DNA from 2 places in the Mesobacillus sp. genome. Region 2 is predicted to be linked to the other one. Evidence: predicted binding sites of a transcription regulator. Region 2 holds the regulator's gene; the other holds the start of a gene.
The links. Region 2 encodes NrdR, which represses ribonucleotide reductase genes. Its sites were predicted from a motif close to AACACNATATATNGTGTT; they were not measured.

Region 1 (8,053 bases), on a different contig from region 2:
CGGTTTACTCCCAAGTGTTGTCTGCAGATAGCAGTAATGGCAATGACCCATGCACCCAGTGGCAAGCGGGATTGCGTATTCTGCTGACGGTTTGGAGGTATCGAATTTAAGAGTACGTCGCACGCCAACCACAAGAGTCGATTTGGCGTTTCGGTATTGTTGCAGTTCATTGTCTCCAGGAATGCCGCGAACCTGGTTGTGTGAGGTGGTCTCTCTGATCTCAAGCCCCATCTTTTCAAACTTTTCTTTCAGTTCCCTGCCTAGCGGGTATTCCAGAGCCTGTGGCTCAATGTATACTAATTGAGGTTCAAAAGGTTTCACTGTATATTCCTCATTTCTGTCCAGGTTCATTAATGTTAGTATGGTCAGAAATGAGAAAAGAGGATGGGAAAAATATTTCCATCCCCTTTTTGATGCTCTGTTAAACAAGGCTGTTGATTTTCGTTCCAGGCGCTTCGCTTTCCTCTGAAAAATTATGAAAAATCCCAACTGCAGGCTTTTTCAAGGGCAAATTTTTCTTGGGGCGTGCGCTAAGCCTCCTCGTCGCTTCGCTTCTGCGGGGTCTCATCTGCCCGCTTAATCACGAAGGAGTCTGCGCGCCTTCCACTACAATCAACAGGGTTTAAAAAACAAGATTCGGAATTAACCGAGCCAAACTAAAAGAAAAAAAGCACGAAGTAATATAGAAGCATCGTTGCCAGACCGACGGGTACTCCAAATGCAGCCCATTCTTTGCTGGTAATATTCAGCTTGCCAGCGGAAATGATGTTGGGAATGTTGCCCGGTATCAGCATTCCTCCACTGATTATCAGCCCCAGCAAAACTGCCCTGATTGTTTCCGAACCCATATCGGGGCTGATTTCTGCAGCGGCAAGTGTTGCATTATCAAGGATCGCAGAGATCATATTGATCCAATATAGGAGAGAAGGTGAAAGCCCGATGACATACTCATGAATAAAAGGTTCAAATCCATGGCCAAGAAATGTGAGGCCCATAACAAAAAAGTATATTTTCACCGACCTAACGATTATTTCCCTATAGCTTTCTGATTTGCTGCTAGACTTTAAACCATTGGTATCTGTATGCGGTTTTACCAAAAACATCGACATAATCCCGAAAATCACTATTGCCGGCATTACTTCCGAACCAATCAATTTAAACAAATAAAAGAAGTCGGCATCCAGTTTGCTGATTGTTATGGTCGCTAATGGTTCGCCAATAGGTGTTAAAGCTGCTCCAAGTCCGATTGAAAAACAGGCCAATACAGTGAAACGTATTTCCGATTTTCGGTCGAGCGGTAGCACATTAATGATGATAACAAGGATGATTGCTGCGATAATCGCTGTAATAATACTAGATGCTAACCCAAGTATAATCACTGTCAGTGCGAAAAACACTCTTGGTGTCAATACTCTGTTTCCCCATAAAATTGATTTTTCCATCGGCCCTTGAAACCATTTGGTTAACAAGCCTGCAGCAAAAACGGCAATAGTGATGGTGATTGAATCCATCAGAGCTTTTTCAACTAATTGATGATCCAGCATTCCGCTGATTCCTGCAGCTGCAATTCCCATGAAAAACAGAAAGAATTCCAGGTTGTGTTCTACTTGTTTCACTGTAAAAGGCAATAGTAAAACCAAAAGCAAAATGATGATTAAGCCAGTCATATTCTCCAGTCCTTTTTATGCAAGTGCTTTTATTATAAAACTATTCATATTATTTAGATAATAATTAACTCTAATAAGGTAAAAAAAATACCACGGCATGGCCATGGTATTTTCTCTTTATTTATAATCCACATTTCAGCTGTGCGTTACAGTTTGTACATGTATTGCAGCCGCCAATTTCTTTTACTTCACCTTTGCGGCAGACCGGGCAAGTATTGCCGACTTCAGAACCAATCGTTACATTCGTAGAGCGAAGCTCGTTGATTGTATCAACAAGGACAACATGCTGCTTCTGCTTTTCTTTCTTGTCGATTTCTTCTTCCATTGTGTTCTCTTCAGCTTTCAGCGTCAGTACCTGAGAGTCGCGTGAACCGTCTACATAAACAGTTCCACCCTTCGCTCCGCCTTTATACAGGCGCTCATAAACCTTTTCAACCTGCTCAACGCTATATCCTTTCGGAGCATTGACCGTTTTACTGATCGAGCTGTCAATCCAGCGCTGGATGACACACTGTACATCAGCATGAGCTTCCGGTGCCAATTCCATTGCTGACACGAACCAGTTAGGAAGGTTTTCCGGATCCGCATCCGGGTTGGAGTCAAGGTATTCCTGAACGATATCAGCCTTCACTTCAATGAACTTCCCAAGACGTCCGCTGCGGAAGTAAGAGAAGGAGAAGTAAGGTTCAAGGCCTGTTGAAACGCCAACCATGGTTCCAGTAGATCCCGTGGGAGCAACAGTCAATAAATGCGAGTTGCGAATACCGTTTTCAAGTATCGACTCACGAATATCTTCTGGCATTTTCTTCATGAAGCCAGTGTTCGTAAACGCCTTGCGAAGCCTATTTGAATCTTCTTCAGTCTCGCCTTGAAGGAATGGGAAGCTTCCTTTTTCCTTGGCAAGCTCAACAGATGCTCGGTAAGCAGATGTCGCAATCGTTTCAAATACTTTATCTACAAGCTTGTTGCCTTCTTCTGATCCATATTCAGTCTCACAATAAATCAGAAGATCGTGGAGACCCATTACGCCAAGGCCAACACGGCGTTCGCCTAATGCCTGTCTCTTATTGTCTTCCAGGAAGTAAGGCGTCGCATCAATGACATTGTCCTGCATGCGGACACCTACTTCAACCGTGCGTTTCAATTTCTCAAAGTTTACTGTTTTTGTTTCCTTGTCTGCCATTTCTGCCAGGTTAACGGCAGCGAGGTTACAGACTGAATTAGGTGCAAGTGGTTGTTCCCCACATGGGTTTGTCGCTACAACCTTCTGTCCATAAGCTTGTGCGTTTGTCATATCGTTGGCATTGTCGATGAAGAAGATGCCTGGTTCTGCTGAGTATGTCGCACAGATATTGATCAGGTTCCATAATTCTTTAGCTTTGATTTTTCTGTAGGTACGTACCTTGTATCCAAGCTTTTCCCACTCTCGTACATCGCCTACTTTATACCACTCTTCATTATAAAACTTCATTGTTTCAGTATCATAGCTTTCAACATCAGGGAAACGAAGTTCATATTCTTCATCATTTTCCACGGCATCCATGAAGTCTTTAGTCAATGTCACTGAGATGTTAGCACCTGTAAGGAATTCGGAGTTATGGACTGTATAGGTGCCGCCTGTCGCAAGCTTCTCTTCTGCTGATTTCACGATATCAGCGCTGAAACCGCCATAGCCTGGGATATGCTTATAGTTCACGATTCCCTGGTACATTGCTTCTTCCTGCAATGTCAGCGGTGTGAATTTCAATTTTTCTTTCGCTTGCTTTTTGATCGTTTCGTCTTGAGTATTTTCAATCAGGAAGCGAAGGATTCTTGGGTTTTGCATTTTTGAAATGATGAATTCTACGATATCAGGATGCCAGTCCGAAAGCATGATCATCTGTGCTCCCCTGCGGGAACCACCCTGCTCAACCAAATGAGTCAGCTTCGCAATATCATCCAGCCAGGAAACCGAACCGGAAGATTTTCCGTTAACACCCTTTGCAAGAGTATTACGTGGTCTTAATGTTGACCCGTTCGTTCCAACTCCGCCGCCTCGGCTCATGATTTCCATAACCTGCTTGCGGTGCTCGGAAATACCTTCGCGTGAATCCTTTACAAAAGGCATTACATAGCAGTTGAAGTAGGTTACATCCGTGTCGGCGCCTGCTCCATAAAGCACACGGCCTGCCGGGATGAAATTCATCGATACAAGCTCCTGATAGAACTTTTCAAACCATTCCTGGCGCTTCTCTTCTGTTTTTTCAACAGCTGCGAGTCCAGTAGCATTTCGCTTTGCGATTTGCTCGTAAAAAACTTCCAGCGGTTTTTCAATGACATCCAATGAACGTTTGATTACGCCAGTTGAAACCTCCTCCGGATCATCGAGCACTCCTCGGAATTCTTCATCTACTAGGACCCTGGCTGTTTTGCTTTCCCAATCAATATCTAGTATGAATCCTAATCCCCTGGCTGGGAACTTCGGATCCTCTTTGATCGTAAGGACGACGAAGTCCCCATTTGATAGAGTGATTTTTTCAGTGTCTTTAAAAGTATAGCGGTCCAGCATGACAAGTCGGGATACGCCTTTGTGGGTTAATTTCATATCTGGTGTAATCGGATGAACCTGTGGGAACAACTTAATATCATCGTTCAGACTCTCCACGTTCAGGCTCATTTTCTGTCCAATGGTAACAGACATTTCTACAACTCCTTCATTGGTTTTATTGCACATCTATATAGTTTTACTAGAAGTATGTAACTCTAGCTGCAATCTTGAATTACCCTTACGTTATCATAATGAAACATAAAAAATCAATATATAGTGTATTTTTTATTTTCGACAACACTATATATGGTGTTTAGGTCAAATAGAATTAATTTTGTCAAAAACGAAATCTATTAAGAAACAGAGAGAAAATGAGAGAAAGATAGATAATCAGCCATTTATGATAAAAATCAACAATTTTCGAGGGTTGCACATTTTACGAACAAAATGGCCCCTTGAAAATACTGGATAAAATAAAAAAAGCGGCTCTCCGCTTTTTTTATCTTTTAAAATTCCACTCATCAGACTCATATTTATTTTTTGCCAGACTGTTTACATAATCTAATTCTTCATCACTCAATGTGTACGGCTCAAGAGTGATGCCGAGCCCATCCTCAAAGCCTTTTTTGAAGGCATCTTTCGCCTCGTTAATCGTGATTTTTCGGCTGGAGATTTCATTAATGGCAACGGCCTTTGACTTAAATGCTTTCTGCATTCTTTCTTTGACCCGATCACTTGGGTATTTAAACAAACTGAAAAGTTTATCCTCATCAAGATCCAACAGAATGGATCCATGCTGAAGGATTACACCCTTTTGCCGGGTCTGGGCACTGCCGGCAACCTTTCTGCCCTCTACAACTAGCTCATACCAGCTTGGGGCATCAAAGCAGACTGCGGAACGGGGATTCTTCAGGGCCGCTTTTTCTTCGGAAGTTCTAGGAACCGCAAAATATGCCTCCAGTCCAAGCTTCTGAAAGCCTTGCAAGATCCCTTCGGAAATCACCCTGTATGCCTCTGTTACTGTCTTAGGCATTTCAGGATGCTCTTCTGAAACAATTACACTGTATGTTAGTTCATGTTCGTGCAGGACACCCCTGCCGCCAGTTGGACGGCGGACAAATCCAAGTCCGTGCTCCTTCACGGCATCCATGTCTATTTCCCTTTCAATCTTTTGGAAATAGCCAACAGAAAGGGTCGGCGGATTCCAGCCATAAAAACGGATGACAGGGGGGATTTTCCCAGCACCATGCCAATCCAGGAGAGCCTCATCAAGGGCCATATTAAAAGACGGAGAATTGTCTCCGGAATCAATAAAACGCCATACTTCTTTTTCCATGCCATTACCCCATTTTTGATTATTTGCAGATACGATTTTTTAAGTCTATCAAAATAATTCTCAAATGCAAAGCAGCTTGATTTTTACAAACTCTTTAAGAAATTTAACAAATTCCTTTGCTCTCAGGTCCAAGGACTTATATAATTATAAGTGGCTCAGCTATGCTTGAAAGGAGAAAGATGTTTTGGATACACTAATTTTTTTAATCGTCCTAACAGTTGCAGTAATCCTTTACTCGGTCTACATGTATTTCTACCAAAAGAAAATCGTGAAGACATTGTCAGAGGAAGAGTTTAAGAGCGGCTACCGCAAAGCCCAATTGATTGATGTCCGCGAACCAAATGAGTTCTCCGGCGGACATATTCTAGGTGCGAGGAATATCCCTCTTACGCAACTGAAGTCCCGCTTGAAGGAAGTGAGGCCGGACAAGCCAGTCTATCTTTATTGCCAGAGCGGATCCCGGAGCGGCCGAGCAGCACAAATGCTGTACAAAAAAGGCTACAAGGATCTGTATCATCTTGAAGGCGGCTTCAAAAAATGGGGCGGCAAAGTTAAAGCTAAATAAGCAATATTACCATATAAGACCCCTCAGCTAAAATCGCTGAGGGGTTTGGCTTTTTGTTTCTTTGTATGATGATAAAACAGCACCTCCCCATATCGCCAATGCCGAGAGGAAAACCAGCAAATAGATATTGAAAAACATAGTATTAGTGTACTGATTTAACCAGGGAAAACGATAAATTCTTGACTCCGGGACAAGGGGCCCTCCTCCAAGAAGTGAAATGAGTTCAAGACTATCCTGCCACATTCGGGCAAGGGAAAAGATGATGATGAGCGGCAATATCATTGAAAGGAGCAGCTTCCATTTACCGTTCATGACTTCCTTAACAAATATAAACAAGGCTATTAAATAGATTGGCAGTAATATTAAAAAGGGAATAATCACTACTACCGCAAGATTCCCATTTCCTGAGGTCCTGCGTGGATCAATCGTCATCGCTTCAATACCCGCTATCAGTAAAATGCAAAGAAAAGCTAGGACTACTATATAAGCCAGCTTATAAGCTTTTGATAAACTTTTATAAAATTGAATCGTTACTTCCACCCCCAACTCACTGCTCCCACTTAATTTTATTCGCACTTAACATCCCGATTCCCTTCAATCCCCCCATTTTTAAAATTCCCCCTTCCATACCGCTAGTGCATTTGCGCACTCCTCATTGATGATCCAATCGAACACATTAATCTTCACTCTCACCTCCACTCGAATTCCTTCAAAGGTTTTACCTCATAAAAAACAGTCCTGCCAAAATGACAGGACCATTCCTTTAATCTTTATTCAGCCTTTTGATAACGCAAAATCGGTTTTCTGGCTGCAGTAGTTTCATCAAGGCGTCCTACAACTGTTGAGTGTGGAGCTTCCTGGACGATTTCCGGATTTTCTTCTGCTTCCTTAGCAATCTGGATCATGACATCAATGAACGCATCGAGTGTTTCCTTAGACTCTGTCTCTGTAGGTTCGATCATGATGGCTTCTTCCACGTTCAGAGGGAAGTAGATGGTTGGCGGATGGTAACCGAAATCAAGCAAGCGTTTTGCAATATCCAGCGTGCGGACACCCAGCTTCTTCTGGCGTTTTCCGCTAAGGACGAATTCATGCTTGCAGTGCCTGTTGAATGGAAGGTCATAATGCTCAGCAAGCCTTCTCATCATATAATTCGCGTTTAGGACTGCATATTCTGTAACTGCCTTAAGTCCATCCGGGCCCATTGTGCGGATATATGTGTATGCACGGACATTGATGCCAAAGTTTCCATAGAAAGGCTTAACTCTTCCGATGGATTGCGGGCGGTCATAATCCAGCTTAAACACGCCATCCTGCTTAGTCACGATTGGTTTTGGCAGGAATGGAATCAAGTCAGCCTTAACACCTACAGGGCCTGAACCAGGGCCGCCTCCGCCGTGAGGACCTGTGAATGTCTTATGAAGGTTTAAGTGAACAACATCGAAGCCCATGTCGCCAGGTCGCGCTTTTGACATAACTGCGTTCAGGTTAGCTCCATCATAATACAGCTTTCCGCCTGCCTCATGGACAATCTCAGCCATTTCAAGGATATTTTCTTCGAATAGGCCAAGCGTATTAGGATTAGTCAGCATCAGCGCTGCAGTATCCTCGCCGACCACTATACGAAGGTCCTCTAAGTCAACAAGACCATTTTCATCGGATTTGACCGTGATCGTTTCAAAACCTGCCACTGTTGCGGAAGCAGGATTTGTACCATGAGCCGAGTCAGGAACGATTACCTTTGTACGATTCTGGTCCCCGTTTGCCTCGTGATAGGCACGGATCATCATCAATCCTGTCCATTCACCATGCGCACCAGCTGCCGGCTGAAGGGTTACTTCATCCATGCCAGTGATTTCAATCAAATGCTCCTGCAGGTCATACATCAGCTCAAGGGCACCCTGGACAGAGCTCTCATCTTGAAGCGGGTGCAAATGGGCGAATCCATTGAAGCGTGC
Region 2 (8,053 bases):
AGGGAAATTGCATGGTATGGCATTGAGGGTTCCAACACCAAACGTCTCACTTGTAGACCTTGTGGTTGACCTGAAACGTGAAGTGACTGTGGATGAAATCAATGATGCTTTCTATTCAGCAGCAAAGGGCAAGCTGAATGGAATTCTTGATATCACAACCGATCCGCTTGTTTCGATCGACTTTAACACGAATGAGCATTCAGCGATCATCGATGGACTGTCAACAATGGTAATCGGTGCAAACAAGGTGAAGGTACTGGCATGGTACGACAATGAATGGGGCTATTCCAGCAGAGTCGTGGACCTTGCAAAGCATGTAGCCCATGCCATGTCAAATTCACCGGCCATGAAGGTTGGTTGAACAAATTTGCAAGAAGCTTGCCGGGATTAGATCCGGCAGGCTTTTTTTTGTTATTAGAGCCCTAAGTTTTTTGTTAACACCTGTTGATTGTAGTGGAAGACGCGCAGACTCCTTCGGGAAGCAGCGGGACAGGTGAGACCCCGCAGGAGCGCAGCGGCGGGGAGGCTCACCGCACGCCCCAAGAAAAATTTGCTCTTGAAAAAGCCGGCAATTGTGCTTTTTCATAATTTTTCTGAGGAAAGCGAAGCGTCTGGAGCGAAAATCAACAGACTTATAACGAACCAAAAATCAATGAATAGAAGCGCCAGTAAAAAGTCAGAAAAGCCTTTGTTATAGCAATATATGAAACTAGGTGAGATTAAACTGAAAAATCGCTAAAAAATTTTGTTTTCATGTGTTGCAAAATAAATATAAAGGAAGTATACTAGTCATCGTGAACTTCTTAATAACGGTACCAATTGGCTACTTAAAGGGTTAGGACCTCTCTGGACTAACTTTCCCCCGTGGTAGTTAAGATACCATTGAAACTAAGGATTTCATTCTAATAATGTTAGAGGGGGAAATTGAATAATGGAAACAATGGGACGTCATGTAATTTCTGAACTTTGGGGTTGCGATTTTGAAAAATTGAATGATATGGAGTATATTGAACAGACTTTCGTTTCAGCTGCTTTAAAATCAGGTGCTGAAATCCGCGAGGTTGCATTCCATAAATTTGCGCCGCAGGGTGTAAGCGGAGTTGTCATTATCTCTGAATCTCATTTAACTATTCACAGCTTCCCAGAACATGGATACGCAAGCATTGATGTTTACACATGCGGCGATCTAAATCCTAATATTGCAGCTGACTATATTGCAGAAGCTCTTGGCGCTCAAACTCGTGAGAACATCGAACTTCCGCGCGGAATGGGCCCTGTGCAAGTGAAACAGGCACAAGCTAAAGCTCTATAATTGAAAATATGAATGTACAAGAGGTGTAGCGATACACCTCTTTTTAATTTATTTTGAAAATACGGTACACTGTAACTATAACAAATTGCAGGAGGACCATTTTATGTTCAAAGCCCTTACAGGTCGTTTTCAAAAATTTAGTGGAACAAGCGAGAACAGCAGCGACGAGCAGCTGAGGACGCGATATTATAAAGCGAATTTCAACCAGGTCTTTCAAACCGTAGAAGATCTTCTGAGATCAGAGCCGTCAGCGAAAATCACAAGCGTGTCAAAGGAGCATGGGGAAATTTCAGCTGAGCTGAACAGGGGAATTCCTGCCTTTTTAACAGTGACCATTGTGACGACGAAGCCATTCGAGACTGCGGTGGATATGCATATCTCAACAGAAAAGTTTTCTTTGGCAGGTGTGAACCCTGCCCTAAGAAAAGATATGTCCCATTTTTATCAAAAATTGGACAAGGCGCATACATATATTGGTTCGGGTATTCATGGAAATAAATAGTTCCTCTTGTCCGGCTTTCATCTTTTTTATAAGATATTAGTAAGGAATAAAGAAAACTCGCCGATTGGCGGCGAAAAAGGAAAGCGCCTGCATTATGCGGTTATCCATCACTACATTATTTCAAGATATTCGGAGCTGATCGAAATGAAATGTCCAACTTGCCAAAATAATTCTACCCGAGTCCTTGATTCAAGACCGGTTGATGATAGCCGTTCCATTCGCCGCAGACGTGAATGTGAAGAATGCGGGTATCGGTTCACTACCTTTGAAAAAGTGGAAGAAATTCCTTTGATTGTGGTCAAGAAAGAAGGAACGCGGGAGGAATTCAACCGTGAAAAACTCCTCAGAGGCTTGATTAAGGCCTGTGAGAAACGTCCGGTCGCTTTGAAGGAATTGGAGGAACTTGCTTCAGAGGTTGAAAAGGAACTCAGGAGCCAGGGCGTTTCTGAAGTGAAAAGTGAAGCAGTGGGCGAAATGGTCATGGACAGGCTTGCCAATGTAGATGAGGTTGCCTATGTCCGGTTTGCATCTGTTTATCGCCAATTTAAAGATATTAATGTTTTTATTGATGAACTGAAGGACTTGCTTAAGAAGGAAAGATCATAATTGTTTAAATAAGGCTGTTTTCGCAAAGATTGTTGCTTTCATTAATATTGAATTAAGGTCCTGTTGATTGAGCGCGTAGACTCCTGCGGGATGAAGCGGGCAGGTGAGACCCCGCAGGAGCGAAAGCGACGAGGAGGCTCAGCGCACGCCCTAGGAAAAATTTGCTCTTGAAAAAGCCGGCTATTGGGCTTTTTCATAATTTTTCAGAGGAAAGCGAAGCGCCTGGAACGGAAATCAACAGCCTTTTATTGCAAAGCCTTCTTTAAAAAACCATTTAGAAGGTGATTTCAAAAGCATATAGAATAGCAACAAAGTATTAGAAAAGAGCCTTAAATAAAAAGTATGTCATAAATATTTAAGAAATCCTGAGGAAGCTGAAGGGAACTTCAGCTTTTTTTATAGACATGGAGGGGTATGTGATGGCTCAGCATTGGCAGGAAACATTGCCTATAGATCAGTATATTGTTGCTTCCGGAGGACTGCTGCATGAATATGATCGCAAAGTGCTGACCTTTTTATATCAGCCTTTAATTGGTCCATCATGTTTAAGCCTTTACATGACGCTATGGGCAGAGCTTGAAGAAAACCGGCTTTGGTCAGAGCCGGTGACACACCATAATTTAATGACCGTCATGGATATGAACCTGAAGGATATTTACCATGCACGCCAGAAGCTGGAAGGAATGGGCCTGCTGAAGACTTTTGTGAAAAATGGGGAGGATGGCCGCTCTTTTATCTATCAACTTCAGCCGCCGCTTACACCTGAACAGTTCTTCCTGGATGGAATGCTGAATGTATACCTGTATCGCAAGGTTGGCAAAAATCAATTCCTGCGGCTTAAGCGGTTCTTCAGCGACAGAATAGTGGCTCCAAACCTGGAATACGCGGAAATAACTAAAGAATTTCAGGATGTGTTCGCCTCTGTATCGCCTGAAGCATTAATGCAAAATCCAGAATCAGCTCTTGATTTGCAATCAGCAGACGGAACCGCTTTTATCGGAAGAGCTGAGCCGAATAAAATCCAGATCCCGCTGGAAGAATTCAATTTTGAATTGCTGATCGGCGGCATGAAGGAAACTCTATTGCCGAAAAAAGCCTTCACCGCCAAAGTGAAGGAAGCGATCAGCAATCTTGCTTTCCTGTATGGAATTGATGCGCTGAAAATGAAAAATATCGTCCTAAGCGCTGTAAATGCGGATAACGAGATCGATATTGAGGAATTGCGGAAGGCAGCGCGCGACTGGTATCAATTTGAATACCAGGACCAGCTTCCGGCGCTGCTTGACCGTGTTCAGCCTGCCCAGCATAAAGCAGGGATTGAAGAGCCGAAATCGCAGGAGGAGGAACTGATCCTCTATTTTGAAAGAACCTCTCCCCGCCAGCTCCTGATTGATTATTCCGGCGGCGCTGAGCCTTCGAAATCAGATTTGCAAATCGTGGAGGATATTATATTCAACCAGAAATTGCTTCCGGGAGTCGTGAATGTTTTGGTTGATTATGTTATGCTCAAGACTGATAAGAAGCTGACAAAGGGATATATCGAGAAAATTGCCAGCCACTGGGCACGAAAGAAAATATCGACTGTCAAGGATGCGATGCAGCTGGCTAAAAATGAACACCGTCAATACCTCGACTGGGCGGAGGGCAAGAAAGCCCCTGCTGCACAAAATAAGCGCAAGCCAGTCCGTAAAGAAGTATTGCCTGATTGGTTCGGAAAGAAGCTTGAGGATGAACAAGCAGGACAGGCAGCGGGTGCGGTAGAAGACGCTGATTACGAAACAGAGAAGAGAAAACTTGAAGAAGAACTGAAGAAATTTAAATCCGGGAGGTGACTCCAATGCAAAATATAAATGAAACTCTAAAAAAACTGGCGAATAACCAGAATTTCCAGAGCCGCTATGAGGCAATCAAACGGCAGGTCATGCAGGACCAGCATGTTAAACAATTCCTTGACGAAAATGCAGATAGCATAACCCGCGAAATGCTGGACGGAAGCATGAGCAAGCTGTATGAGTTCACAAACCAGAGCAAGGGATGCGAAGACTGTCCTAGTTTGTCTGCGTGCAGGAATATGATCAAGGGCTATGAGCCTGAACTTTTTATCAAAGGGAAATATATCGAAATTAAATATGACCGCTGCAAGAAAAAAGTCGTTCATGACGAACAGCAAAAGCATGCCCGCCTGATCAATAGCATATATGTGCCCAAGGAGATTTTGAAGGCATCCTTCGGCGGCATCGAGCTTGATGATCAGGGAAGATTCAAGGCAATTAAGATGGCCAAGGATTTTGTTGAGAATTATGAACCAGGCAAGAAGCAGAAAGGACTTTTTCTGCACGGTCCGTTCGGGACAGGGAAGTCATACCTTCTTGGAGCCATCGCCAACGAGCTTGCTCAAAAGCAAGTAAGCTCCTTGATTGTCTATGTGCCTGAATTCTTCAGGGAAATGAAAAACGCAATCGGCGACCACAGTGTAAATGACAAGCTGGAAGCGATCAAAAAAGCAAATGTCCTGATGCTTGATGATTTAGGAGCTGAAACAATGAGCAGCTGGGCACGCGATGAGATTTTGGGGACGATCCTGCAATTCCGCATGCTCGAAAACCTGCCGACATTCTTCACCTCCAATTTCGACCTGAAAGGGCTGGAGCATCATTTGACGCACAGCCAGCGCGGAGAAGAAGAGCAGCTCAAGGCCGCGAGAATCATGGAGCGGATCAAGTATCTGGCCGATCCGGTCAAGGTAGAAGGCAAGAACCGCAGAATATAAAGCAAATTAACACATGAATGCCGCAGCCTGCACTGCGGCCTCTTTTTTTGACCGGATAATCTGCAATTACTCCACTTCTAAATTGGCCAAGTTCCCCATATATATAATCAGGGATTATTTATAAAGGGGGGATATGGTTGATTGAAATCATCTTCCGAAAAAAGCAGGATGCCTGGAAGCTGTACCAGCATCTGATCACCAGGCTCGCTTCATGGCAGGAAACGAATGTTATTCTTCTTAATGAAGATCGAAATAGAGTGCAAATACCTGAAGAATTTTTTAAAGATGGGCTGCTCACCGAGCTAAAAAACAGTTTTTATGATTTTTTGATTTTGACAAAGCGGGATGATTGGTTCAGGTCCATATTGGCGGATGGATATTTTTTTACCGATGAGGAGGAGCAGGAACAAATCATTGATATCATCTACTCCGTCCTGGAAGGTGAACGGGAGGAACTGACCCCATTCCTGGAAGGATTCGATGAGGAGGGGCATATTAAACAGGCGATCAATGAGATTTTTAATGAAAAGATCTCTTTCTCGTTCGATTCTTTTGTGAAGTTCAGGCTGAAGGCCTATTTGGAGCGGCTATCCCAATGGCTGGAAGTAGCCATTGATGAATACAAAATGGAACAGGAATATCAGGTGTTTATCCATACTCTTCGTAATTTCCTGGCAGACAGGAATTCACAGATGAATCATCTGTATCTGATCATTGGTGAAAATATGTCCTTTTATAACCAGCATTTTACAGAACTCAAGCGAAGCGATCTGTTCAAGGCCATCGACCGAAGACTGCTTGTCAATCACCCGGTGTACGTCGACTCTGCGACAATTGCTCCGCTATTGTCAATCGCGCCAAACAGGATTTATTTATATACTGATGACCAGCAGCAGCCTCTCGTTCGTACCATCCTCAATATTTTTGAGGAAAGGGTCGAAGTGAGCCCGATTTCTGCGTTTGAATTGGATCGGATGAATTTTTTTAACAAGGATAATGAAAATGTACGATAGCCTACTTGATTTTCAAAACATTACAAACTATAATTACGTACATACTTAAATTATTTAGCAAAAGTAATGATAAGGATACGGGCTTTCTTGAAAGGTTTCCAGAGAGGGAAGGCAAGGCTGAAAACTTCCTAACACTAAAGAGATGCTTACCACCTTTGAACTCCAGCTATGAACGCTTCTTTGCAAGTATTGGCTGGCGGCAGCTGCCGTTATCTCAACCAAGTCATTCCTGTGCCTCTTTTGGCGTGGGATGAAAAATTGGGTGGAACCACGTGTGATCAAACTCGTCCCTGTTTCAGGGGCGGGTTTTTTTATTTTTTTGCGCAAAAAATGCGCATATCTTAAAAGGAGGAAAAGCCAATGGCAGACATGTTAAAAATTTCGTTTCCAGATGGAGCAGTGAAGGAGTTTCCGGCAGGAACATCTACTGAAGATATTGCGAGCTCAATCAGCCCGGGCCTCAAGAAGAAAGCCATTGCCGGTATGGTAAATGGAAAGCCGTATGATCTCCGCAGACCGATTGAAGAGGACGTGTCCATCGAGATCGTGACACCTGATCATCCGGAAGCTTTAGAAATCCTGCGCCACAGCTCAGCTCACTTAATGGCACAGGCAATCAAGCGTCTTTATAAAAACGTCAAACTTGGAGTCGGTCCTGTAATTGAAGGCGGATTCTATTATGATATCGATATGGAGGAGTCATTGACTCCAGAGGACCTTCCTGCGATTGAAAAAGAAATGAACAAAATCATCAATGAAAATATTGAGATTGTCCGTAAAGAGGTCAGCCGTGAAGAAGCTGTAGAATTCTTCAAGGAAATCGGTGACGAATATAAGCTTGAGTTGATCGAGGCGATTCCGGCTGATGAAAAAGTGACTCTGTATGAGCAGGGAGATTTTGTTGATCTTTGCCGCGGTGTCCATGTCCCATCAACAGGCAAATTGAAGGAGTTCAAGCTGCTCAGCATTGCTGGCGCATACTGGCGCGGAGACAGCGACAACAAGATGCTTCAGCGTATCTATGGTACTGCTTTCTTCAAGAAAGAGGATTTGAAAGAGCACCTCCGATTGATTGAGGAAGCAAAGGAACGCGATCACCGCAAGCTTGGCAAAGAGCTTGACCTATTCACTAACTCTCAAAAGGTTGGCCAGGGACTTCCGCTTTGGCTTCCAAAGGGCGCGACAATCCGCCGCATTATTGAGCGTTACATTGTCGACAAGGAAGTAAGCCTTGGTTATGACCATGTCTACACTCCTGTAATGGGAAGTGTTGAGCTGTACAAAACATCCGGCCATTGGGACCACTACCAAGAGAACATGTTCCCTGTAATGGAAATGGAAAATGAGCAGCTAGTATTAAGACCGATGAACTGCCCGCATCACATGATGGTGTACAAAAACAGCATCCACAGCTACAGAGAGCTTCCAATCAGGATCGCTGAGCTTGGAACGATGCACCGTTACGAAATGTCAGGAGCTCTTGCCGGGCTTCAGCGTGTACGCGGCATGACTTTGAATGACGCACATATCTTTGTCCGTCCCGACCAGATCAAGGAAGAGTTCAAGCGCGTTGTTCAGCTGGTCCTTGAAGTATACAAGGACTTCGACATGAATGATTATTCCTTCCGTCTGTCCTACCGTGATCCAGAGGACAAGGAAAAGTACTTCGATGATGACCAAATGTGGGAAAAAGCCCAGGCCATGCTTAAGGAAGCAATGGATGAAATGGGTCTTGAGTACTTTGAAGCAGAGGGCGAAGCGGCATTCTACGGTCCTAAGCTTGACGTCCAGGTAAAGACTGCGCTTGGCAAAGAGGAAACTCTTTCAACTGTCCAGCTTGATTTCTTGCT

Region 1: a site for NrdR is predicted at 4,491-4,508, ahead of AC3EBE_RS14485 (vitamin B12-dependent ribonucleotide reductase). Genes of this name have one in related genera too.

The regions. Positions count from the first base shown of each region.
Region 1 is NZ_JBYNSB010000035.1:124,922-132,974, forward strand. Features, by position in the region: gene splB (spore photoproduct lyase) at 1-321, opposite strand, end outside; gene AC3EBE_RS14480 (DUF1646 family protein) at 657-1,667, opposite strand; gene AC3EBE_RS14485 (vitamin B12-dependent ribonucleotide reductase) at 1,789-4,347, opposite strand; gene AC3EBE_RS14490 (lipoate--protein ligase family protein) at 4,694-5,530, opposite strand; gene AC3EBE_RS14495 (rhodanese-like domain-containing protein) at 5,775-6,095, shown strand; gene AC3EBE_RS14500 (hypothetical protein) at 6,123-6,641, opposite strand; gene gcvPB (aminomethyl-transferring glycine dehydrogenase subunit GcvPB) at 6,866-8,053, opposite strand, start outside.
Region 2 is NZ_JBYNSB010000033.1:50,417-58,469, forward strand. Features, by position in the region: gene AC3EBE_RS12830 (glyceraldehyde-3-phosphate dehydrogenase) at 1-361, shown strand, start outside; gene speD (adenosylmethionine decarboxylase) at 932-1,312, shown strand; gene AC3EBE_RS12840 (hypothetical protein) at 1,416-1,814, shown strand; gene nrdR (transcriptional regulator NrdR) at 1,959-2,420, shown strand; gene AC3EBE_RS12850 (replication initiation and membrane attachment family protein) at 2,840-4,252, shown strand; gene dnaI (primosomal protein DnaI) at 4,258-5,190, shown strand; gene ytxC (putative sporulation protein YtxC) at 5,328-6,203, shown strand; gene thrS (threonine--tRNA ligase) at 6,564-8,053, shown strand, end outside.